Regions from separate parts of the Rhizobium sullae genome, predicted to be linked through region 2. Evidence: riboswitches for the same ligand, from Rfam matches in the RefSeq annotation. Region 2 holds a riboswitch; the other holds the start of a gene.
What was found. A riboswitch is a leader RNA that binds a small molecule or an ion and turns the genes downstream of it on or off. The one in region 2 is predicted to bind S-adenosylmethionine.
Positions count from the first base shown of each region.

Region 1: another riboswitch for S-adenosylmethionine. It lies ahead of metA (homoserine O-acetyltransferase MetA); the one in region 2 lies ahead of N2599_RS00760 (O-succinylhomoserine sulfhydrylase).

Region 1 covers NZ_CP104143.1:3,438,831-3,450,903, reverse strand. Annotated here, with positions in the region: gene N2599_RS17275 (MDR family MFS transporter) at 1-1,482, opposite strand, end outside; gene N2599_RS17270 (MarR family winged helix-turn-helix transcriptional regulator) at 1,600-2,127, shown strand; gene N2599_RS17265 (thiamine diphosphokinase) at 2,167-2,823, shown strand; gene N2599_RS17260 (ATP-binding cassette domain-containing protein) at 2,826-4,652, shown strand; gene N2599_RS17255 (ABC transporter ATP-binding protein/permease) at 4,701-6,536, opposite strand; SAM riboswitch at 6,689-6,766, shown strand; gene metA (homoserine O-acetyltransferase MetA) at 6,827-7,750, shown strand; gene N2599_RS17245 (aldose epimerase family protein) at 7,872-8,894, shown strand; gene N2599_RS17240 (GntR family transcriptional regulator) at 9,009-9,782, shown strand; gene N2599_RS17235 (SIS domain-containing protein) at 9,779-10,810, shown strand; gene nagA (N-acetylglucosamine-6-phosphate deacetylase) at 10,810-11,961, shown strand; gene N2599_RS17225 (SIS domain-containing protein) at 11,977-12,073, shown strand, end outside.
Region 2 covers NZ_CP104143.1:152,604-164,676, forward strand. Annotated here, with positions in the region: gene N2599_RS00750 (Hsp33 family molecular chaperone) at 1-993, shown strand, start outside; gene apaG (Co2+/Mg2+ efflux facilitator ApaG/CorD) at 994-1,386, opposite strand; gene N2599_RS00760 (O-succinylhomoserine sulfhydrylase) at 1,609-2,793, opposite strand; SAM riboswitch at 2,840-2,918, opposite strand; gene N2599_RS00765 (2'-deoxycytidine 5'-triphosphate deaminase) at 2,992-4,086, shown strand; tRNA gene N2599_RS00770 (tRNA-Gly) at 4,132-4,205, shown strand; gene N2599_RS00775 (IS481 family transposase) at 4,251-5,438, opposite strand; gene N2599_RS00780 (IS110 family RNA-guided transposase) at 5,774-6,835, opposite strand; gene N2599_RS00785 (transporter substrate-binding domain-containing protein) at 7,131-8,003, shown strand; gene N2599_RS00790 (tellurite resistance TerB family protein) at 7,997-8,413, opposite strand; gene N2599_RS00795 (thermonuclease family protein) at 8,476-9,216, opposite strand; gene N2599_RS00800 (LexA family transcriptional regulator) at 9,228-9,893, opposite strand; gene N2599_RS00805 (response regulator) at 9,998-10,645, opposite strand; gene N2599_RS00810 (hypothetical protein) at 10,736-11,137, opposite strand; gene N2599_RS00815 (DUF952 domain-containing protein) at 11,257-11,610, shown strand; gene N2599_RS00820 (quinone-dependent dihydroorotate dehydrogenase) at 11,607-12,073, shown strand, end outside.

The DNA of each region.
Region 1 (12,073 bases), 850 kb from region 2:
GAGCTGAACCGGCCTCAGCATGAGTGCCGCTGCAAGCCCTATCAGGGCAATGGCGCAGGAGGTCATGAAGAGCGGCATGAAGGCTGCGGCATAAGCATCGGCGACAGCCAGGCGGCTTGCTTCGGGAAGGGCAGCCATCATCTTCGGCGTCAGTTGCTCGACATCGGCAACAAGGGGAATGGAGTGGCCGATTTTTGCAAGCTGCGAGCCGATAATCGCGCCATAGATCGAAATGGCGATCGAGGCGCCGCCCATTCGCGAAAGGGTCACAGAGCCGGTCGCGGCGCCGACATCACCGGCATGAGCTGCATTCTGCACGCCGATCACCGGCACCTGCTGAGCGAGACCGATGCCGATCCCATGTATCATCATGAGCGCGCCGATGAAGGCGATCGGGGTACCTGCATGAACTTGCGAGAGCGTGGCGAAGGCGACCGCACTGCACGAGAAGCTTGCAACTGCGAAGGGTTTGTAGCGTCCTGTCTTCGAAATGATCCGCCCGGCGGAAAGCGAACCGCAAACCAGCCCGCCCGTGAGAAGAATGAAGAGCAAGCCCGCCCGCGATGGCGAAAGGCCCGTGGTCGTCTGCAGAAACAGCGCAAAATAATTCACCATGCCGATCGCGATTCCACCACTCATGACGGAGATCACCAGCAAGAGGCTGAAGGTCGAATTGCGAAAGAGCGGCAGCGGCAGGATCGGCTCGGGCGCACGACGCTCCACAAAAACCCAGGCGATCGCGCAGATGGCGCCGAAGCCGATGATGCTCAGACTTAGAGGCGAAACGAGAGAGCCGAAAAGTTGGCTGCCATCGGCCGTCAACACAATGCTCGTCGTTGTCATCGCCAAAAGTGCTGCGCCGGCGTAGTCGATCTTCGGGCGGCGATGCGGCTTGCGGTAGGGTAGCATGAAGGCAAGGCCCGCGAGCACGGCAAAGCCGATGGGCACATTGATGAGAAAGATCGAACGCCAGCCGAAGAGGTCGCTCATCATGCCGCCAAGAACTGGTCCAACGGCGCTCGACGCCATAAGGACGAGGCTGGAGTAACTCTGGTAGCGGGCTCTTTCGCGCGGTTCGAAGAGATCGGCGTTGACGGCAAAGATTGAAACCATAATGCCACCACCGCCAAGTCCCTGCAGAATGCGAGCAGCAATCAGCGTATTCATCGACACGGCCAAACCGCATACGGCCGAGCCGATGGTGAATATGGCGACTGACGTCATCATCACATATTTGCGGCCAAACAGATCGCCGAGCTTGCCGTAGACCGGCATGACGGCGCTGAGCGACAGCAAATAGGCCGAGCCGATCCATCCGAAGCGCTCCAAATGACCGAACTCGCCGACGATCGTTGGAAGTGCCGTCGAGACGATCTGATTATCGAGCGTCGCCATGAACATGGCCGTCATCAGGAAAAAGAAGAGGATGAGCCGCCGCCGGTGATCCGTCACGAGCGGCGTGGGTACTGTTTGCATATCCATGAAAACATTAATCCGACTTTTACGGGTTGTTTATGTGCCTATGGCATATAAATGTCAATGGCATGCGAATGACGCAAGCATGTTCTCATTTGGCAAACGCTCTGTTATGATTCATATATGAGCAAAACCGCGTCCAAACCTGATGAATCCGACGCCACGTCTCTTGATGTGGACGGCGTTCCCCGCATTGGCCGGAGCATGACCCGCATGCGCCTGATGACCGGCCGCCGGCTGATTGGGCGGCTGGCGATCCAGAGTGTGGCGCCGGGTCTCGAGCTCTCCCATCTCGATGTTTTGGATGCGATCCGCAGGGCCCAGCCGGCCGGCGAAGTCACAGTTGGCGCGATCGCCGAGATGCTGCGCATCGACCCATCTCGCGCAAGCCGCGTGGTCGCGGATATGGTCGGACGCGACGTGCTTCGCCGCGAGGCATCGCAGGCGGACGCACGGCGCATCATCGTCGTGATGACTCCGCTTGGACAGCGGCTTCTTTCGGAAATCAAGGCGCAGAAGCTGTCGATCGTTTCCGAGATCGTGGCCGATTGGCCGAAAGAGGATGTGGATGCCTTTGCCGCGCTCTTCGAGCGTTTCATCGGCGGCTACGAAAAGGTCTTCCTGTCGCGCGACAAGGATATGCCCGGCTGACCTGCCCCTTTCCCTTGACCCCCGCTTTGCGCTATGGGCATGCCCATGAGCCAATCCATCTTCACGATCCTGCTCGGCGGCGAACTCAGCCCGACCGAACGTCTGCGTTCTGCAATCTCGGGCAGCCGCTTCATCGCGGCCGACGGCGGCATGCGGCATGCGGCAGCACTCGGCGTGGTTCCGGAGCTTTGGGTCGGGGATTTTGATTCGACGCCGCCGGATCTGGAAGGCACGTTTCCGGACGTCCCGAAACAGCCCTACCCCGCCGCCAAGGCCGCAACGGACGGCGAAATCGCCGTGGCAGAGGCAATTGCCCGCGGTGCACGGCGCCTGGTCCTTGCCGGCGCGCTCAGTGGCGAGCGCTCGGACCATGCGCTGCAGCACCTGCTCTATGCCGTCAGCCTCGCCGAAGAGGGTTTTGACATTCTGCTCACCTCCGGAACGGAGGAGGCCGTGCCGCTTCTCGCCGGTTCGATCGTGCTCGACTTGCCGAAGAACAGTTTGTTTTCGGTGTCCGGCTTCAGCGAGCTGCATGGTCTTTTCATCGAGAATGCACGCTACCCGCTCGCCGATTTTCATTTGCCCTTCGGCTCCTCGCGCACCATTTCCAACGTTGCGGAAGGCAAGGTTCGCTTCACGCTCGGCAGCGGCCGGGCGATCATCCTTGCCCGTCCCTATGATCTTTCCGGAGTCTGATTTTGGCCCCTCCCATCCTGAAACTCGATGATATCTTCCTGAACTTCGGCGGCACGCCTCTCTTGGCCGGCGCGAACCTGCAAGTCGAGTCCGGCGACAAGATCTGTCTGGTCGGCCGCAACGGTTCGGGCAAATCGACCCTTCTGAAGATCGCGGCCGGGATCGTTGAAGCGCAATCGGGCGAGGTTTTCCGCCATCCGTCCTCGACGGTGCGCTATCTGGAGCAGGCTCCGGATTTTGCGGGGTTCAAGACCGTGCAAGCTTATGCGGAAGCCGGTCTCGGACCGGGCGATGATCCTTATCGCGTGGCCTACCTTCTCTCGCATCTCGGCCTCACCGGCGAAGAGGACCCGAACAACCTCTCTGGCGGCGAAGCGCGACGGGCCGCGCTTGCCCGCGTGCTGGCGCCCGAACCGGATATTCTCCTACTTGATGAGCCGACGAACCATCTCGACCTTCCGACTATCGAATGGCTGGAAGGTGAACTTCAGAAAAGCCGGAGCGCGCTGGTCCTAATTTCCCACGACCGTCGTTTCCTCGAAAAGGTCTCGACCGCGACCGTCTGGCTCGACCGCGGCACGTCGCGGCGGCTCGACCGTGGCTTTGCGCATTTCGAAGCCTGGCGCGATCAAGTGCTTGAGGCGGAAGAGCTGGAACAACACAAACTTGGTAAGGCGATCGAGCGCGAGGAGCATTGGCTGCGTTACGGCGTGACGGCGCGGCGCAAGCGCAATATGCGCCGCCTCGGCGAACTGCAAACCATGCGCTCCCAGTATCGGGGCCACAAGGGGCCACAGGGAACTGTGCAGGCTGCCGTGTCCGACGCGCAGGAATCCGGCAAACTCGTGATCGAAGCAGAGAAGATTACCAAGACCTTCGGCCACCGTTTGATCGTGGCGCCGTTTTCGATCCGCGTCCATCGCGGCGATTGCATCGGCCTGGTCGGGCCAAACGGTGCGGGAAAGACGACGCTTCTGAAGATGCTGACGGGACAGCTCGCGCCGGATAGCGGCACGGTGAAGCTCGGCACCAACCTCGAAATTGCAACACTCGACCAGAAGCGCGACGATATCGATCCAGAGAATACGCTCGCGAACTACCTGACAGACGGGCGCGGCGAGAGCCTGCTGGTGAACGGCGAGCAGCGGCATGTGACCGGTTACATGAAGGAATTCCTCTTTCAGCCGGAACAGGCGCGCACGCCGATCAAGAACTTGTCGGGCGGCGAGCGCGCGCGGCTGATGCTGGCGCGCATCCTCTCTCGGCCGACCAACCTTTTGATCCTCGACGAACCAACCAACGATCTCGATCTCGAGACTCTCGACCTGCTGCAGGAAATCGTGGCCGGGTTCCCCGGCACCGTCATCGTCGTCAGCCACGACCGCGATTTTCTCGACCGTACGGTGACATCGACCATTGCACCCACCGTTCCCGATGCGCCCGATGGGCGCTGGATCGAGTATGCCGGCGGCTATTCCGACATGCTTGCCCAGCGCAAGGGCGCAATGGAGGAGCGAAGGAGGGCCGAAAAGGCCGCGGAAAAGCCGAGAGCTGAGCCCACGACACCTGCAGCAGACGCCTCGAAGGGCAAGGTCAAGCTCTCCTACAAGCAGAAATTCGCCCTCGAAAACCTGCCGAAGGAGATAGCCAAAGCAGAAGCTGAAATCGCAAAGCGCGAAGAAAAGATGGCAGACCCCAATCTATTCAGCAAGGATCCCGCCACCTTCAATCGGTTTGCGGCGGAGATGGAAAAGCTACGCGACAGCCTGACGACAATGGAAGAGGAATGGCTGGAGCTCGAAATGCTGCGCGAAGAGCTGGAAGGCTGATAGGAAAGTGCGCCTTACTGTTTCATGTGGCAGATGTTAACCAACTATTCAAAGGGCAGGAGCCGGTGCATGCGCTGTGCCAGTCCCGGTCTTTGGAACAGTCGGTTGCTCGATTTTTGCCGCCAGCGGGTGCAAATGCAAGGTGCGCGGATTGAACGCTTCGAGGTAAGCGTCGGATCTTCCGATATAGATCATGGTGGACCCGGACAGCATCGTTAGTACCTCAATCAGCGTTGATTGCCATTCCAGTTCAAGCCCTTCCAGCACTTCATCGAAAATGATCCAGCGCGGGCGAACGAGCAGCAGGCGGGCAAAGCCGATCGCCTTCTGCTCGTCGGAATCCAGCACCTTGTCCCAGCGGGCTCGTGTATCGAGACGTGTGACGAGGTGACCAAGGCCGGCTTTTTCAAGTGCTGTTTCAACATCTTCCTTATTGTAGGTGGTCGCCGGCTCCGGGAAGGACAGCGCTTCGCGTAGCGTGCCGCCCGGTACATAGGCTACCTGCGGAAAGAAGAGAATGTCCTTGGCAGGAGGCAGCCCTATCTTGCCGTGGCCGCAGGGCCAGAGGCCGGCGAGCGCCTGGAACAGCAGTTTGCGATTAACATTGTGATCGCCATTGATCATGACCTTCTCGCCAGCCCTGATCGTGACATCCGTCTCGCGAACGGCAAAGCCGCCGCACTCGTCGATCTCCTCGCCGAGCTTGGCTGCGATCGTGACATTCCTGAGGGTCAGCGTATCCGCGTTATCCTCGTAGGCGATCGCATTCTTCGGATTGAGCGGCTCGTCCATGCCCTGCAAGGCGTGGCGGAAATCAGTCACGCGCATCAACGTGGCACGCCATTCGGCAATCGGACCAAAATTGGCGACATACCAGCGCAGTGCGGTGTTCACCTGGTTGAAGGCGCCGACGGACATCATCAGTTCACCGAAGGTCAGGCTTCCCGAAAAATAGGCGGGAGCGGCAACGATGATCGGAATGACGATGACCAGCCAGCCGTAGCCGGCCGAAACCCAGGTGAGGTTGGTGGTCGCCATCGTCAGGCGCTTCAGGATGGCGAGTACCGAGGTGATGTCTCCATTGATCCGCTCACGTTCGTTTTCCTCGCCGCGGGCAACGGTAATCGCTGGCATATTTTCGTTGGCATGCATCAGCGAAAAGCGAAGCTCCGCCTCCTTGGAAAAGCGGTCGGCGTTCAGCCTCACCAATTTCCGGCCGACGATCTGGCTGAGAATCGAGGCGGACGCCGCATAAAAGATCGCGGCCCAGACCATATATCCTGGGATGGCAAAGGCATAGGTGCGGAAATGGAAGACGAAGCCGCTCGAAAGCTCCCAGAGAACGCCGATGAAGCTGACAAGCAGGATCGTCGACTGGAGGAGGCCGAGCGTGAGGCCGGTCGTGCTTTCCGCAAGATTGCGGGCGTCTTCATGCAATCGCTGGTCCGGATTGACGCCGATCAGGCCGGTTGAAGCGAGGCGCAGCGCACGCTTGCGCTTCAGCCATTGATCCACGAGATCGCGGGTTAACCCTTCGCGCATGTAAAGCGCGGTCATCTGATTGAGCCACGCCTGGCCGACGTTCAGGAGCAGCAGTGAACCGGCAATCAGTGCGAAAACCTCAAGCTGATGGAAGAATTCGGTGACGTCCCGGCGTTGTAGGGAATCGTAGAACGGCGCATTCCAGCGATTCAAGATAACCTGGCCATAAGCGGTCGCCAGAATCACAGCAACTAGAATCAGCGCGAGAAGTACGATCTTGCTGCGGACCTTCGAATTCCAGAATGCCGCAAACATCAGCTTCAGGCGATATCCGAGGCTCAGATCGTAACCTACCCTATCCTGTCCTTGAATGCTCGGTCTGACTTTGACGTCGTCTGCCATTATGCTCTTCCATGCGAACCATGATCTTTGATTAACATGGTGACGCGCCCTGTCTATCAACAGATTCTACCAGTCATTAACGCGTGAGTTACCTTGGTTCAACGCGCCACTTCGAGAATCGCGATTGATTCGCGTGGGCTCCAGCGCTATTTAGTGTGCTCCGTGGTGATTTGGCCGGCCGGCTTGCAGCCACGTTAAATAAATCGCTAAAGGGCCGCGTGCGGACCGGTAGCGATTCTTTCGCCGCCGGTTTTTGTTTGCCGGTACCTTTGTTTGATCGAGTGACCGCAATGCCTATCAAGATCCCCGATACCCTGCCCGCTTTCGAAACTCTCGTTCATGAGGGCGTGCGAGTGATGACCGAAACGGCGGCGATCCGTCAGGATATCCGCCCTTTGCAGATCGGGCTTCTCAATCTCATGCCGAACAAGATCAAGACGGAGTTGCAGATGGCACGCCTCGTGGGCGCTTCGCCGCTGCAGGTGGAGCTCTCGCTGGTCCGCATTGGAAACCATAGGGCCAAGAATACGTCCGAAGATCATTTGCTTGCCTTCTACCAGACCTGGGAAGAGGTAAAGCATCGCAAGTTCGACGGCTTCATTATCACCGGCGCACCGATCGAGGCTCTGCCTTACGAGGACGTGACCTATTGGAAAGAAATGGAGCAGATCTTCGATTGGACCGAGACGAACGTTCATTCGAGCATGAATGTTTGCTGGGGCGCAATGGCGGCGATCTACCATTTCCACAAGGTCCCGAAATACGAGCTCAAGGAAAAGGCCTTCGGCGTCTATCGTCACAAGAACCTCAAGCCCTCATCTGTCTACCTCAACGGCTTTTCCGATAATTTCGAGGTGCCGGTTTCACGCTGGACCGAGGTCCGGCGCGCCGATATCGAAAAATCCGCAAACCTCGAAATCCTCATGGAATCCGATGAGATGGGCGTGTGTCTCGCGCACGAGGAAAAAGGCAAGCGGCTCTACATGTTCAACCATGTGGAATACGACTCCACATCGCTTTCGGACGAATATTTCCGCGACGTGAATGCCGGGGTGCCGATCAAGATGCCGCACAATTATTTCCCGCATAACGATCCGTCGCTCGCACCCCAGAACCGCTGGCGCAGCCACGCGCATCTGCTCTTCGGCAACTGGATCAACGAGATTTACCAGACGACGCCTTATAATCTCGACGAAATCGGCACAAAAATCTGAGCTGCAGCCGCCGCTGACCTTGCGGCTGCAGCGTTTCTTTTTGTGCTTGGTGGTTGCGGTCCTTGGCAAATGGGGGCAGGTTCGCGACCTGAAATCAACACAGATTTGGGAATGGCGGACCATGTCAGAAAAGCTCGAACGGGAAGTTTTCGGAACGGCGAAGGACGGCAAAACCGTCTATCGCGTCGAGATCAAGGGCGGTGGTCTCACCGCCAAGATCATGACTTGGGGTGCGGTCATACAGGATCTCCGGCTCGATGGGCATGATGCCCCTCTCCTGCTCGGCTTCGAGGACTTTGCCAGCTATCCGGCCCATTCCGCCTATTTCGGCGCGACGCCCGGCCGCTGCGCCAACCGCATCGGCGATGGCAAATTCATGCTCGATGGCAAGGCCTATCAGCTCGAACTCAACGAAAAGGGCGTTTCGCATCTGCATGGCGGAAGCGACAATATCGCCAAGCGCAACTGGACGATCGTCGAGCATGAGGTCGATCGCGTCGTGCTGAAGATTGTCGACCCGGACGGCCGCGCCGGCTATCCGGGCAATTGCACGGTCCAAGCGACTTACCGGGTCCATGGCAATGGCGAGTTCTCGGTTCTCTATGAAACGACCACCGACCAGCCGACGCTCGCCAATGTCTGCCAGCATGCCTATTTCAACCTCGACGGCCGCGAGAATGCGCTCGGCCACGACATCATGATCGCTGCCGATCATTATCTACCGACCAATGACAAGCAGATTCCGACCGGCGAGGTCCGTCCCGTCGAAGGCACGGTGTTCGATTTCCGCGAAATGGCGCCGATGAAGCGGCTCGAAGGTGGAGAGCAGGCGCTTTACGATCATAATTTCTGCCTTTCGACGGAACGCATGGCAAAGCGCTCCGTCGTACTGGCACGCAGCGTCAATTCAGGTGTCTCGCTGGAGGTTCGGACTACTGAACCGGGAGTGCAGTTCTATGCCGGCTTCAAGCTCGACGTTGCGGTACCGGGCATCGGCGGCCGGAAATACGGGCCCTTTGCCGGTTTCTGCCTTGAAACGCAGGTCTGGCCGGATGCAATCAACCACGAAGGCTTCCCGAATGCGGTGCTGCGCCCAGGCGACGTGCTGCGGCAGGAGACGGACTACATCTTCACGAAGAGCTGATCTCTGCGGGGATATTGCCTCGCCCTTGAACCCTCGTGCCCGTCACGAGGGTTTTATTTTGCCTATATAGATTCAACTTGAAAAGTGGTTCTAAATAGGTTCTATTGCCTATCCATGGATAGAACCAGTCTGGTAGCGGAGCTCAATGCCCGCGGTCTGCGCGATGACGTGATGGCGGGACCGCTGTACAAGCGGTTGGCGCTGGCTTTGACGGGCCTCATTCAGGAAGGCCTTCTTAAGCCGGGGGCGCCTCTTCCCGGAGAGCGTGACCTCGCCGAGGCCCTGAAGCTTGGCCGCGTGACAGTGCGGACCGCCTATCGTGATCTGATGAGTTCCGGTGCATTGGAGTCGCGACACGGCAGCGGTACTTTCGTTTCCAGCAAGGTCGAGCGCATGGAGCAGCCGCTCTGGCGTCTTTCGTCTTTCTCGGCCGATATGCGGTCACGTGGCCGTTCGCCGGCGGCAAGGATACTGTCCCGTACGATCAATTCGCCGTCGCCGGAAGAATCCTTCCTCCTCGGTTTGGGGCAGGATGAGACCGTTCTGCGCTTGGATCGTTTGCGCCTTGCGGATGGCTTGCCGCTGGCGATCGAACGGGCGGTTGTGCCGGTCAAGTTCCTCGGCAACAATGCCGGCGGCGAGGGATCGCTTTATGATGCGCTGGCGGCAAGCGGCCACAAGCCGGTGCGTGCTCTGCAGCGGCTAACCGCCGTGACGCTCGACCCTTCCTCGGCCTCGATGCTGAATGTGAAGACCGGTGCGCCGGCGCTTTTGATCGAACGGATTTCCCGCCTGGAAGATCAGCGGGTCGTGGAATACACCCGCTCGCATTACCGCGGCGATGCCTATGATTTCGTAGCCGAACTGAGAATTGGAGATGACCTATGAGTGAGAACCAGTCGCTGATGCTGCAGGAGGCGGGTCAGTCGCCGGACGTGGTCGCCTCGCTGCTTCAAAAGGAAAAGCCGGTGTTCGCCGAGATCGCCAAGCTGTTTTCCTCGGCTCGTCCGAGCGTGGTGACGACGGCCGCGCGCGGCTCTTCGGACCATGCCGCAACCTTCTTCAAGTATCTCTTTGAAATCACCACCGGTGTTCCCGTGGCCTCGATCGGCCCATCGATCGCGTCTGTCTATGGTACACCTCTGCAGCTGAAGGGTGGCGTTCACTTCACGGTTTCGCAATCGGGCGCCAGCCCGGATATCGTCGCCCTTCAGGAAGCCGCCAAACGCGGCGGCGCGAAGACGATCGCCGTCGTGAACGTCACTGACAGCCCGCTTGCGAAGCAGGCGGATATCGTTCTGGACCTCAATGCGGGTGCGGAAAAGAGCGTTGCCGCGACCAAGTCGTTCATTGCCTCGGTCGCAGCGCTTGCCGGCGTGACGGCTGCGATTGGCAGCAAGGCTGATCTGCAAGCTTCATTGGAGAAATTGCCTGAGGCTCTATCGGCGACTGTGGGTATCGATACAGGTGCGGCAGAAGACGTGCTCTTCGATGCGACCTCGCTTTATATAGCAGGCCGCGGTCCGGCATTCGCGATCGCGCTTGAGGCCGCGCTGAAAGCCAAGGAAACGTCCGGCCTTCACGCGGAAGCCTTCTCGCTGGCCGAACTGATGCATGGCCCGATGCGACTCGTACAGCCGGGTTTCCCGATCGTCGCCTTCATGCCCGACGATGCGGCCTATGCCAACAACGCTCAGGCGCTGGAACGGTTGCAGAAGCTCGGCGCAACGACGGTGCCGTTTTCGGCGCAACCGCTTTCCGGCGTCAATCTGCGCGTGCCGACGACGGGCAACGGCCTGCTCGATCCGCTGGTGTCGCTTCTCGTCTACTATCGCCTGATCGAGTCGGTTACGCGTCGCAAGGGTTTCGATCCGGATAAGCCGGCGAACCTGCTCAAAGTCACGGAGACGATATGATGCCCCGCAAGATTTTCACCGGTGCCCGCATCTTCGACGGCGAGAGGTTCCACGACGGAAGAGCGCTGATCGTTACTAATGGCCGGGTCGAGGCCATCGTTCCGCGTAACGGATTGCCCGAGCGCGAGACGATCTTGCTTGACGGCGGCGTGCTTTCGGCAGGTTTCGTCGATGCGCAGGTGAATGGCGGCGGTGGGCGTATGCTGAACGATGAGCCGTCGGCATCGTCAATGCATATCATCGCCGAGGGGCACCGGCGTTACGGCACGACGGCACTGCTGCCGACGCTGATCACCGATACGGCAGAGGCGACGGCGGCGGCGATCGAGGCCGCGAAGGATGCGGTCAAAACCAACCGCGGCGTGGCCGGTCTTCATCTGGAAGGTCCGCATCTGGCACCCGCCCGTAAAGGTGCGCATCTTGCCGAACTGATGCGCCCGGTCGAAGACATGGATGTCAAAGCCTTAATCCGAGCCCGCGAGGCCATCGGTACGCTGCTCGTGACGATGGCGGCCGAGCAGGTGACGGTCGCGCAGGTTCGCGAACTGAGCGAAGCCGGCGTCATCGTTAGCATCGGTCATTCGGATTGTTCCAGCGAAGCCGCGGAAGAGCGGTTCGATGCCGGTGCGCGCGGCGTCACTCATCTTTTCAACGCCATGAGCCAGATGGGCCATCGCGCGCCCGGTCTGGTCGGGGCCGCGATCGACCATCCGTCGACGTGGTGCGGCATCATCGCCGACGGCCACCATGTCGATCCGAAAGCGCTGCGCACGGCACTTCGTGCCAAGCGCGGGGAGGGTAAGCTCTTCTTCGTGACGGACGCCATGTCGCTGGTTGGATCCGAAAAAGATACGTTCACATTGAACGGCCGCACCGTGCGGCGTGAGAAGGGGGGCTTCTGCTCGAAGCTGGTGCTTTCGGACGGAACGCTTGCCGGATCCGACGTCGATATGGCGTCGACCATCCGCTATGGCGTCACCTATCTCGATCTGACGCTTTCCGAGGCACTGCGCATGGCAACGCTTTATCCGGCCCGCTCTCTCCGGCTCGATGATTATGGCCATCTTTCGCCGGGAGCGCGCGCCGATCTCGTGCATCTGACGGATGCGATCGAAGTTACTGCCACTTGGATCGGCGGCGAAGCGGCCTGAAGTGAAGGAAATGCCATGACCGAGGTTACGGATGCTTACTTTTCCAATCTGATCGGCCGTTTGGAGGTTTTGAAGAAAAGTCTTGAAGAACCGATGGCGAAGGCGGCCGCAG
Region 2 (12,073 bases):
GCAGAAATTGCAAGTGCTCTCGGCGAGTTCGATTTCGCTGGCGATGATCACGTAGTCCCATTTCAGGTAGAAGGCCTCGATGTGCGTGGCCGCGCCGTCCAACTCGGGCCTATGCTGGATGCGATCCTCGCGCGCCATCATTATCCTGCACCCGTCGCCCGGCTGCTTGCTGAAGTTATCGTGCTGACGGTACTTCTCGGGACGTCCCTCAAGTTCGAAGGCAAATTTACGGTGCAGACAAAAGGCGACGGCCCTGTCGATCTTCTCGTTGCCGATTTCTCGACGCCGCAGAATGTGCGCGCCTATGCACGCTTCGATCAGGCCTTGCTCGACAAGGCGGTCGCTGCCGGCGAAACCGAGCCGGAACAGCTTCTCGGCAAGGGCGTGCTGGCTTTCACGATCGACCAGGGCAAGTTCAGCCAGCCCTATCAGGGCATCGTGGCGCTTGACGGCACCTCGCTCGAAGATATCGCCGGCACCTATTTCCGGCAGTCGGAGCAAATCCCGACGCGCGTCCGCCTAGCGGCTGCCGAACTGTTCGATCGCGACCAGGCGGGCCAGCCGCGCCACCGCTGGCGGGCGGGCGGGCTCATTGCCCAATTCTTGCCGGAAGCGCCGGAGCGTATGCGTCAGCCCGACCTCCACGGCGGCGACGGCGATAACGCCGCTCTGGCACACAAGGAAGACGACACCTGGACCGAAGCGCGCGCGCTGGTCGACACCATCGATGCGGACGAACTGACGGATCCGCAGGTCGGCATCGAACGCCTGCTCTTCCGCCTCTTTCACGAGCGCGGAGTGCGTGTTTTCGGTACCCGGGAAGTCATTGATCGCTGCAGTTGCTCGCGCGACAAGATCAAGAACGTGCTGAAGGGCTTTTCTGAGGAAGAGATCGATGCCAGTCAGGAGAACGGCGAGATTGCCGTCACTTGCGAGTTCTGCTCCACGACCTATCGTTTTGAAGTCGTGGAAGTCGCATCGGCTGCCGAGTGATCAGTTCAGCACTCTGAGCAGCCCGGGGGAGTCCAGCGAGAAGGCGGGTATTTCGACATCGAAAAGCTCGCCGTCATCCGTTTCCATCTGGTAATGGCCGAACATGAGGCCGGAGGGCGTATCGAGCGGACAGCCGGATGAGTATTCGTAGGTATCGCCGGGTTCCAGCCGGGGCTGCTCGCCCACGACGCCCGGGCCACTCACTTCGTCCACGATGCCGCTCTGATCGGTGATGTTCCAGTAGCGATTGATGAGCCGCACGGTCAGGTCCGATTTATTGCTGATAACGATCCGGTAGCCCCAGACATAGCGATCGTCGTCCGGATCGGATTGCTCCTCCAGATAAAAGGGCTCGACGACGACTTCGATATCTCGTGTGAGGGCGCGGTACATGCCTTACACCATAGCCAAGATATGTTACCCGTATCTTATGCAGCGCTCGATCCGTCAAGAAACGGCACATGCATCATCCTTCAAACAGCGTGATTACACGTCGTTTCGAACATTAATCCTAATTATCAAAGTTCATTTCCGCATTGAAGCAAGACTCTTGCGCTATTTATTAGGTGGAGCATCCGGCCGGGCCGGCAAGGTCCGGCCGTCGCTATTGCAAGTTCAGGACCTAACCTTTGAAAGAGCCTGAGCGAAATCTTCGATCAGGTCTTCTGCATCCTCGATGCCGAGCGAAAGGCGAACCGTGCCGGCGGAAATGCCGAGTTCCGCGCGCGCTTCGTCGGTCAGGTTCTTGTGCGTCGTGGTTGCCGGATGGGTGATCAGGCTCTTGGAATCGCCGAGATTGTTTGAGATTTTGATGATATCGAGCGCATTTTGCAACGCGAAGGCGGCTTCCTTCCCGCCCTTCAACTCGAATGCGACGAGCGTGGAGCCGCCGGACATCTGCTTGGCGATGATGTCGGCCTGGGGATGGTCCTTGCGCCCCGGATAGATCACGTTTGCCACCTGCCTCTGCTCGGCGAGGAAGTCGGCGATCCTGGCCGCACTTGCCGTCTGCTGCTTGACGCGCAGTGGTAGCGTTTCGATCCCCTTCAGAAGCGTCCAGGCATTGAATGGCGACATCGCCGGACCTGTATGGCGGAAGTAGTCGTGCAGGTTTTCGTCGATCCATTCCTTGTCGGAAAGCACGACGCCGCCGAGGCAGCGGCCCTGGCCGTCGATATGCTTGGTCGCGGAATAGACGACGATATGGGCGCCGAGTTCCAGAGGCTTCTGGAAGAGCGGCGTCGCAAAGACGTTGTCGACGACCACCTTGGCGCCGACCTGATTCGCGAGCTTGGCAACACCTGCGATATCGATCACTTCCAGCGTCGGGTTCGTCGGGCTTTCAAGGAAGAAGACCTTCGTCGCCGGACGGATCGCCTTTTCCCAGTTTTCGAGGTAGCGGCCGTCGATGAGCGTGCATTCGATACCGTATTTCGGCGCCAGCGTTTCGACAACCCACCGGCAGGAGCCGAAGAGCGCACGGGCGGCAACAATATGGTCGCCGGCCTTCAATTGGCAGAGGATCGCCGCGGTGACGGCAGCCATGCCAGAAGCGGTGGCGCGGGCGTCTTCGGCGCCTTCGAGCGCACACATCCGCTTTTCGAACATGTCGTTGGTCGGGCTTCCGTAGCGGGCATAGATAAAGCCGTCCGTCTCGCCCTTGAAGCGGGCTTCAGCCGCTTCCGACGTATCATAGACGAAACCCTGCGTCAGGAAGATCGCTTCCGAAGTCTCGCCATATTGCGAGCGCAGAGTTCCGCCGTGAACGAGTTGAGTTGCCGGGCGCCAAGTCTTGCTCATGCCATCACCACCTTCAAACAACAAAAAAACCGGCCGCAAAAGCAGACCGGTTTCATACCCGGTCTTTTTAGCCACTTCTTTAACGTGGCTGCAAGCCGACCGGCCAAATCACCACGGGATAAAGCTGCAATACTGCTGTTAGCTTCTTGCGTCAATTCCTTGAGTTTGGTTTTGTCGGAAGCGAATTATGGATGGAGCATGATGGCTCGCGAAACTGGAATCTTGGCCGATCGCGCAATAGCCGCGTTGTTTGAAACCGGCCGCCTCACGACGGAGCGGGAACTGGACCGCGATCAGATCCAGCCGGCCAGCCTGGACCTGCGCCTGGGCGCCAAGGCGTTCCGCGTTAGGGCAAGTTTCATGCCGGGTCCATCGCATCTCGTTGCCGATAAGCTCGACCGGCTGAGCCTGCATGTCATCGACCTCTCCGAAGGTGCCGTGCTCGAAACGGGTTGCGTCTATATCGTGCCTCTGATGGAGCGGCTCGATCTTCCGGCTGAAATGTCTGCCTCGGCCAATCCGAAAAGCTCGACCGGCCGCCTCGACATCTTCACCCGCGTCATTACCGACTACGCGCAGGAATTCGACAAGATTCCTGCCGGTTATTCCGGCCCGCTCTATCTGGAAATCAGCCCGCGCACGTTCCCCGTCGTCGTACGCCGCGGCTCGCGCCTTTCGCAGATACGCTTCCGTGTCGGGCATTCCATTCTCGGCGAGCCGGAACTGCAGGCGCTGCATGATGCGGAAACGCTGGTCGCAAGCGCCAAGCCCAACGTTTCCGGCGGCGGCATTGCGCTCTCGATCGACCTGGCTGGCGACAAGGAGGGCTTGATCGGCTATCGCGGCAAGCATCACACGGCCGTCGTGGATGTCGACAAGAAGGCCGAGCACGATATCTTCGATTTCTGGGAGCCGCTTTACAGTCGCGGCAGCAACGAGCTGATCCTCGACCCGGATGAGTTCTATATCCTCGTTTCGCGCGAGGCCGTGCACGTTCCGCCGCACTATGCCGCCGAAATGACGCCCTTCGATCCGCTCGTCGGCGAGTTTCGCGTGCATTACGCCGGCTTCTTCGATCCGGGCTTCGGTCACGCGCCCGCCGGCGGTATGGGCAGCCGCGCCGTCCTCGAGGTCCGCAGCCACGAAGTGCCCTTCATCCTCGAGGACGGCCAGATCGTCGGCCGCCTGGTTTACGAGCACATGCTGGAAAAGCCCGAAAGCCTCTATGGCACCGGCCTTGGATCGAATTATCAGGCTCAGGGCCTGAAGCTCTCCAAACATTTCCGCATCTGAGATGCCTTGACACCGCCATCCATCTGTTGGAAGGCTTCCGTCATTGCGGGTGTAGCTCAATGGTAGAGCAGCAGCTTCCCAAGCTGAATACGAGGGTTCGATTCCCTTCACCCGCTCCAGCTAGCCGATGTGTCCGACCCGGAGACATCGGTAACAGATCGTACCTAAGACATGGGTGACAACCTCGTGCCGAACGGGTTGTCGATGGTTTGCAAGGTCCTCTGCTCCAGGTCGATATATCCCAGATCATACTGCATGAAGCTGACGAGCCAAATACCGTCGTCGACTTCCTTGAGTCCCAGTTTCTGTCCTGCCAGCACGGTCGAGATGTTGACCTTCTTGCGGTAGATGCAGATGCGGCCGCAATTGGTCACCAGCGCATCGCGATCGTGGAAGGGGTAGTCGATCTCCGGCAGGCCCTGATAGGGGCGTGACGAAGCGACGTAGAGATCTGCCGGCACCTTCATGTTGAGCGCCTCGTGCGGCCGCTCCTGATTGAATTCGCTGACGAAAGCGTCGAAGCGGGCCTGCTGCTGGAGGATGTTTTTGCCCGGTGGTCTGGTCGCCTCTTTCTTCAGCGTCAGGTGCATGCGCTCATGCCGGCCGTTTTCTTGGGGACGGCCCGGCCTGATGCGCTCCAGCGTGATCCCGAGCCTCAGCCACCACACCGACAGCTTCGACAGATTGTAGAGCCCGTTGGGGCTGGCGAACGGCAAGCCGTTGTCGCTGCGGATCGCCGTCGGCAGGCCGCATTCGGTAAACAGCCGCCGGAACGCGTCGAAGACAGCCCGTTCTCGTGTCGATTCAAAGGCTTCGCAGGCGAGAAGATAACGTGACGCCTGGTCGGTGACCGTCAGCGGGTAACAGTATCGGCCATCGCCGAGCTTGAACTCGCCCTTGAAGTCGGCACACCACAGATCGTTCGGCAGTAATGCCTGTGACAAGGCTGTCCCTTCGGCTCGATGTCGTTGCCGCTTGCGGGCATGGGCGACCAGACCATGTCGATCGAGAACGGCATGCACCGTACTCTTCGACGGCACGCGCACATCGCCGGCCAGGCGCTTCACCAAAAGCTCCCTGATCTTCCTGGCACCCCAATGCGGCTTGCTCTTCTTGCACGAGACGATCATCGCCTCGACCGGCTCAGGCAGCTGGTTGGCATAACGCACCGGCCGTCGAGACCGATCCGTCAGTGCCTCCAGGCCGTCGTCCTTATAGCGATTGAAGATTTTGTAGCCGGTCTTGCGCGAGATGCCGAATGCACGGCACACATCGCTCATGCCTTCGCCCTCTAATAGCCGGGCGACAAATCGTAGACGTTCCTCCATCACCGAAGTCTCTTTCCACGGCATCAACACCTCCCGCCAAAAAGCGAAAAGTGTCACCCATGTCTCCGGTACAAAACGTCACCTATCTCTCATATGTGGACGGCCCCCTCCCTGCAAGAACTCCTATGATGATTTGATCGAGATCGCTTGCGTTCATATGTCCGGCCTGTTGTTGCGCTCGCACATGAACGCTGGCCAAGATGGGTTCCGCGACGTGAGTTCCAAACAGGTCGGCGACCTTCAACGGCCACTGAGAGATACGGAGTGTCCCACGTCTCGGATCGATCGATCACACCATCTGCTCGTTCCTTGCAAGTTCACGCATCAGATCGGCACGGCAGCATCTGTAACCTGCTAACCTAGACCTGACTGATCTCTCTATGCTGCGCAGGCCAGAGCCGGTCGCGAGCATTACCTTTGTAGTCCTCGCCGGTCACCATTATCTTCCAGGCGATCCGGGCGATCTTGTTGGCCAGCGCGACAGCCACGAGCTTGGGTGGCTTGCGCTTGAGCAACTCGATGAGCCAAGGCGAAGTGCTCTTTCCACGTCCCGCTCTTACCTGTTGAAGCCGCGAGGTCGCACCCACGACCAATGTCTTGCGCAAGGTCTCATCGCCGGCCCTCGTAATGACACCGAGCCTGACTTTGCCCGCAGTCGAATGGTCTCTGGGCGTTAGGCCCATCCAGGCGGCAAACTGCCTTCCGGATGTAAACTGTTCCGGGGCCGGAGCTTTCATCGCCAGCAAGACCGCGCCGATCGGTCCGACACCAGGGATCTTTGCAAGACGGCGACAACATTCATTGTTGCGATACCAGGCCATCAGTTTTGCCTCCACCTCTTTCAGGCGATCCCCCAACTGCGCAAATTCCTCAGCGAGAGACGTAAACAGCTCACGCGCCACAGCCGGAACGCTTTCATCAATCATGATGCGTTCCAGAAGGAGCGGAATATGAGACATGCCTTTGGCCGCCGTCAGCCCGAACTCAGCTGCATAGCCACGAATTGTATTGGCAAGCTGCGTCTGTGCGGCGACAGCGCGCTCGCGCATGCCCACCAGCATCAGCGCGGCTTGCTGATCCGCACTCTTCACCGGAACGAACCGCATCGTCGGACGGCTCATCGCCTCGCATAGCGCTTCGGCATCGGCCGCATCATTCTTGCCGCGCTTGACGTAGGGCTTCGCCAGTTGTGGCGCGATCAGCTTGACCTCATGTCCGAGCCCCGTCAGCAACCGGGCCCAGTGATGCGAAGCGCCGCAGGCTTCGATCGCAATCACGGTCGGTGGGCAATTCGCAAAGAAATCCACCATCTCCTTGCGGCGCATCTTCTTGCGCAAGATCGGTTGCTCGGCGGCGTTTACACCATGCAATTGAAAGACGTGCTTTGACGTATCCATGCCAATACGGATAATCTGATCCACGGACGGCTCCTTCGTTTGAGATCGTTAACGGCTCACTCTGGCACATTTCGATGCCGCTCGGGGGCCGTCCACCCCAACAGGTCGGGCACATGCCCCGCTTCAGAAGAACGGCAATCACATCGCGAAAGCAGGTGCTTTCGTCTACGATCTGCTCCCGCTGATGAAGGCGCATGACCGACTTCTGGCGCACTTTTATGGCCGGTGGTGCGGCCCGGCGCATATTTCCCAATACGGATGACTCTGATACACCATCGCCAAGCGGCGATGCCCCGACCCTAACCCGAGCCGGATGATAGTGAGACAATCTTTCCCTGCGTCCCTAAGTTTTAAGGGATTTTTAACTTTTTGGCTGTCCTTGGTTGTATTTTCTGCAGGGACGACGTCTGCGCAGCAGGCGCCATCGTCGCTGCCTTTGCTTTTTGACGCCCGTGAAAGGCTTGCCAAGCCGGACCTCTCTTCGCTCGTCCGCCTGCGCTTCCTGACTGCTGTCGATTTCCCACCTTTCAACTTTACCGACCAGAATGGCAAGCTGTCGGGCTTCAATATCGATTTGGCGCGCGAGATATGTAATGAACTGGAAGTGGCTTCAAAATGCGAGATCCAGGCGCTGCCCTTTGCCGATTTGAAGGAGACGCTTGCTGCCTCCCAGGGCGATGCCGTCATCGCGGGGTTGGCCGTAACTTCAGACTTACGCAAGCAGTTTACCTTCAGCCGTCCCTACCTCATGCTGCCGGCCCGTTTCGTGCGCAATGCGAAAGCGGAGATAAAAGGGGATACCGCCGCAGCGCTGTCTGGCCGATCGGTCGGCGTCATCAAGGCGACCGTACATGAGGCCATGCTTAACGCCTACTTTCCGGCAATAAAAGCCGTGCTTTTCGAGAATAGGGAGGCACTGCTGACGGCCCTGAGGGATGGCAAGGTGGACGCTGCCTTCGCCGACGCCCTGCAATTGTCCTTCTGGGTTTCCTCTCAGGCATCCGCCAAATGCTGCGCGCTCTTCGACGGCCCCTATTTGTCGGAGCAGTTTCTGGGAGAGGGCATGACGATCATGCTTCGCCAGAACGACAGCGTATTGACGGCAGCGTTGGACCACGCCCTTGCAGCACTTTCCAGAAACGGCCGCCTGCAGGAAATCTACCTGCGTTATTTCCCTTATGGGCTCTATTGACCGTTGCGGAAGCGGGCGATCGCGCTGCGTTCGATGGCCGCGCAGGTGAGCTTGTCGAGACCCAACCGGTCGCGGAGCATGCTGAGCAGCCGAAGCTCCTCGGCCTTGACGGAAAGGTCGGCGGAAGCGACTTCGACGGCAAGGGCATAGGCGGTGTCGTAGAGCCGCGCCGGCAGCGTGTCCTTCACCGTTTCCAAAACGACATCGAGACCTTCCGGCCCGGCCAGCAGTGCTGCGCAGTCGCGGGCAATCGAAATCAGCTTGTCGTCGTCGAAATCCTTGAACACTGGCAGAAAGCCGATCAGCTGGCCGATGCGCTCCATCTCCCGGTCGTTCATCGTGCTGTCGACGGCGGATGCCATCACCATCACGTAAATCAGGGCATCGTGGGCGGAAAGCGGCTTGTTCATTCGGTCATTCCCTCTGCTTCGGCAGGAGTTTAGGAACTGCCGTCCGCCATTACAAGGGATCGCTAGATCGGATCGAGAGGATTATCCGGCGGCGGTCCGGGCGGCAGGGTCAGCGGCGCGCCCTTGCGCGGATCCTCGCCATAGACGCCTTTCTTCTCCGCCTTCGCCTTTTCGCCCGCTCCGGTAAGCGGCGATCCGGCGACTGCATCCGCCCAGCCGTTCTCGACAAGCCATTCGGAAAGGTCTTGCGCGCCGATCTTGCAGGAGGCCGTCGTGATGCCGGTCCAGTTGGCGTCCTCCAGATCGCAGGTGACTGAGCGCAGCCGCAGAAAGAGCCGGAAATTCGTCTTGGCGAGCATTCCGCAAGGCCATTCGTTCCCATCCAGCTCTTTGCAAATCTTGTCGGCCTGTGTCGGAACAATGCCGGCAAGCTGCAGTTTCCTGTCGCCGAAGGCGAGAATGCCAGCACTCTCGGCGACCGGCCTCGGCAATGTTGCGGCTTTCTGCGGCTCCGGCTTTGGCGTTTCCGGTTCGGGCACGGCTACCCGTTCCAGCGGCTTGCCCTCCGCCTCAGCCGGATAGAACTGGCTTGCTTGGTCGACCGGCCGCGCGTTCATGCTGATCTTTGGATCGGGAAGGGCAATTGGCGGCTTTGGTACCTCCTCGGATTTGGCAGCTGTGTTGGGATCTTCGATCGCGGTCGTCGCCACATCCGGCCCGGCAAACCGCTCCCTGCCTGCCGCCAGCATCACGGCGACGATTGTTATTCCCGCAACAGCTGTCAGAAGTGCTGCAGGCCGCATGGAAGATTTTCCTATTGGCTGGCCCAGATGATGCGCGCGATCCAATCCACATCGGAAAACTCGATCGTCCGGTTCGGATGTTCGGAATTGAGGGACATCAGTTCGATGGAGCGTGGGCTCTGGCGTAGCAGCACCTTGGCCATCACCTCGCCCTCGCGCGTCTTGACGACGACGCGGTCGTTGCGGCGCACCTGTGCGCCCGGCTCCACGATCAGGACGTCGCCGTCGCGATAAAGCGGCATCATGCTGTCTCCCTGCACTTCGAGGGCATAGACGCCCGCTTTCTGCGAGGGTGCGGCGGGAAATTCCACTACATCCCACCCTTGGCCAGCCGGGAAACCGCCATCATCGAAAAAGCCGCCTGCGCCGGCCTGTGCGAAGCCGAGCAGGGGAATGGAGCCTCCCTGCGGGGGGGATGCGCCATCCGGCAGACCGGAGAAGCTGTTTGCGGACCGCATGAAGCCCATGAACTGCTCCATGGTGGCGCCTGTCGCATCGAGCACCTTGGCGATCGATTCCGTCGAAGGCCAGCGCAACCGGCCATCGGCAGACAACCGCTTAGATTTGTTGAGGGAGGTAGGGTCGAGGCCGGCACGGCGCGCAAGACCAGACGGTGTCAGGTCATGCCGTTCGGCAAGCCTATCGATCGCTCCCCAAATCTGCTCGTGTGACAGCATCTTGCTTGGTCCTGCGCCCCGGCGCCGCTCTCCAATCGGCAGGAAGATTAACGCCAGGCTTTCTCATAGTAAAGAGAAATGAGGAATAAAATCCTGTATTGGCGTCAGGCAACCATCGCCATGTTGATCTTGCCGAGCTGGATGACGGCCTGCGTGCGGCTGTCGACGTTGAGCTTCAGGAGGATGGCCGAGACATGCGCCTTGATCGTTGCTTCGGAAACGCCGAGTTCGTAGGCGATCTGTTTGTTGAGCAGGCCTTCGCCGAGCATGGTGAGCACGCGGCTCTGCTGCGGCGTCAGCGTGTGCAGGCGGTGAATGAGGTCGGCCACGTCCGGGTCTTGTTCCTCACCGTCGCGATAATTCTCCGGCGTTGCGATATCGCCGGCAAGCACTGCCTGGATGCTGCTGCGGATATCTTCGATGCCGGACGATTTGGAAATGAAGCCGGAAGCGCCGAGCTCCAGGGCGCGGCGGATCGTCGTCGCGTCATCGGTCGCGGAAATGATGACGATCGGCAGGCTGGCGAATTCGGAGCGTAGCGCCATCAGCCCGGAAAAGCCGCTGACGCCGGGCATGGCAAGATCGAGCAGCAGGATATCCGCATCCGGATGAGTGGTAGCGGCAGCGCGCGCGGCCGTGAAATCGCCGGCTTCGACGATCGTGTGCTGCCCCTCCATGCCGGTCACGGCCTGGCGCAGCGCATCCCGGAAAAGCGGGTGGTCGTCCGCAATGATGATCGTCTGTTCCTGCATCGAAAACCCCCTCCCAAGAGCCCGATTTCATCCTCCTCGTGCGCGGGATACCCGCCGCACATGCCGTCCTCTTCATATTACTACATCAAATCAGGTCTTCTGCGGAAGAGGCGCGGTCTTTTCGTCCTCCTGGAATTGCTTCACCATGCCCATGAAGCTTTTCATCATCCGCTCCATGATGCTGATCGAGCGGTCGATCTCGGCATCGGTGGGCAGCGCCTTGTTAACGATGCTCTTGTTTTCGAGCGCCGTCACGCGGTCGGAAAGCCGGTCAAGCTCGTCGTCATACGCAGCGCGTTCGTCGGCCGCCATACGGCAGACCAACGAACCGTCCTTTTCTTCGCAAAGCGACATCGCACCCGTGTGCTTGTCGAGACGGACGAAATGGTCGCCGCTCCGCTCGAGCTGGAAGCGCGCCGGGTCCGGCTCGGCCGCGAGCGCCGGCAGCGGCAGAAGAAGAACTGCGGCAATCCCGATTGTTATCGTCTTCATGCTATGATCCTCCGGATTTCTGTTGCGGCTATCCTGTTTTTTGGCGGGGAGTCGTGGACATCGCCGTTCCTTTCCGGCAAAGCGCTCACCAACAGCATCAGCCATTGCATGAGGCCATCATGAGCGTGACACCCGTCGTTTACAAGATCGTGACCGAGGCGCTCTGGCAGGAAGCCAGGCAAAGCGGCGTTTTTCGCGGCGCAGGCATCGACCTGCAAGACGGTTTCATTCATCTCTCGACGGAAAAACAGGTGCGGCAGACGGCGGCGCTGTTTTTCGCAGGCCAGCCGGGCCTGCTGCTCATCGCCATCGATAGCGGCAAGCTCGGCGACAAGCTGATCTTCGAACCCTCCCGAAACGGCGATCTCTTCCCGCATCTTTATGCCGAACTGCCCCTTTCGGCCGTCATCTGGGAAGAGCCGCTTCCGCTCGATGATGCCGGACAGCATATCTTCCCGGAACTCCTGTCATGATTGGTGTGTTCAAGAGCGCTGCCCGCAAGGGCCTCTTCCTGTTCGATCCCGAAACGGCGCATGGCATGTCGATCGCTGCGCTGAAATCCGGCTTGGTTCCCGCCTGCCGTATTTCTCCAGATCCGCGGCTGGTGCAGACGGTCGCCGGCCTCACCTTCGAAAACCCGCTCGGTATGGCGGCCGGTTACGACAAGAATGCCGAAGTGCCGGAATCCCTCCTCAAGCTCGGCTTTGGCTTCACTGAGATCGGCACGGTGACGCCGAAGCCGCAGTCGGGCAATCCGCGCCCGCGCATCTTCCGTCTGGTGGATGACGAAGGGGTCATCAACCGCCTCGGCTTCAACAACGAGGGCCATGATGCGGTCTTCCGGCGCCTGTCGGCGATCCGCCGCGAAGGCATCATCGGCGTTAACATCGGCGCCAACAAGGACAGCGAAGACCGCATCGGCGACTATGTGGCCGG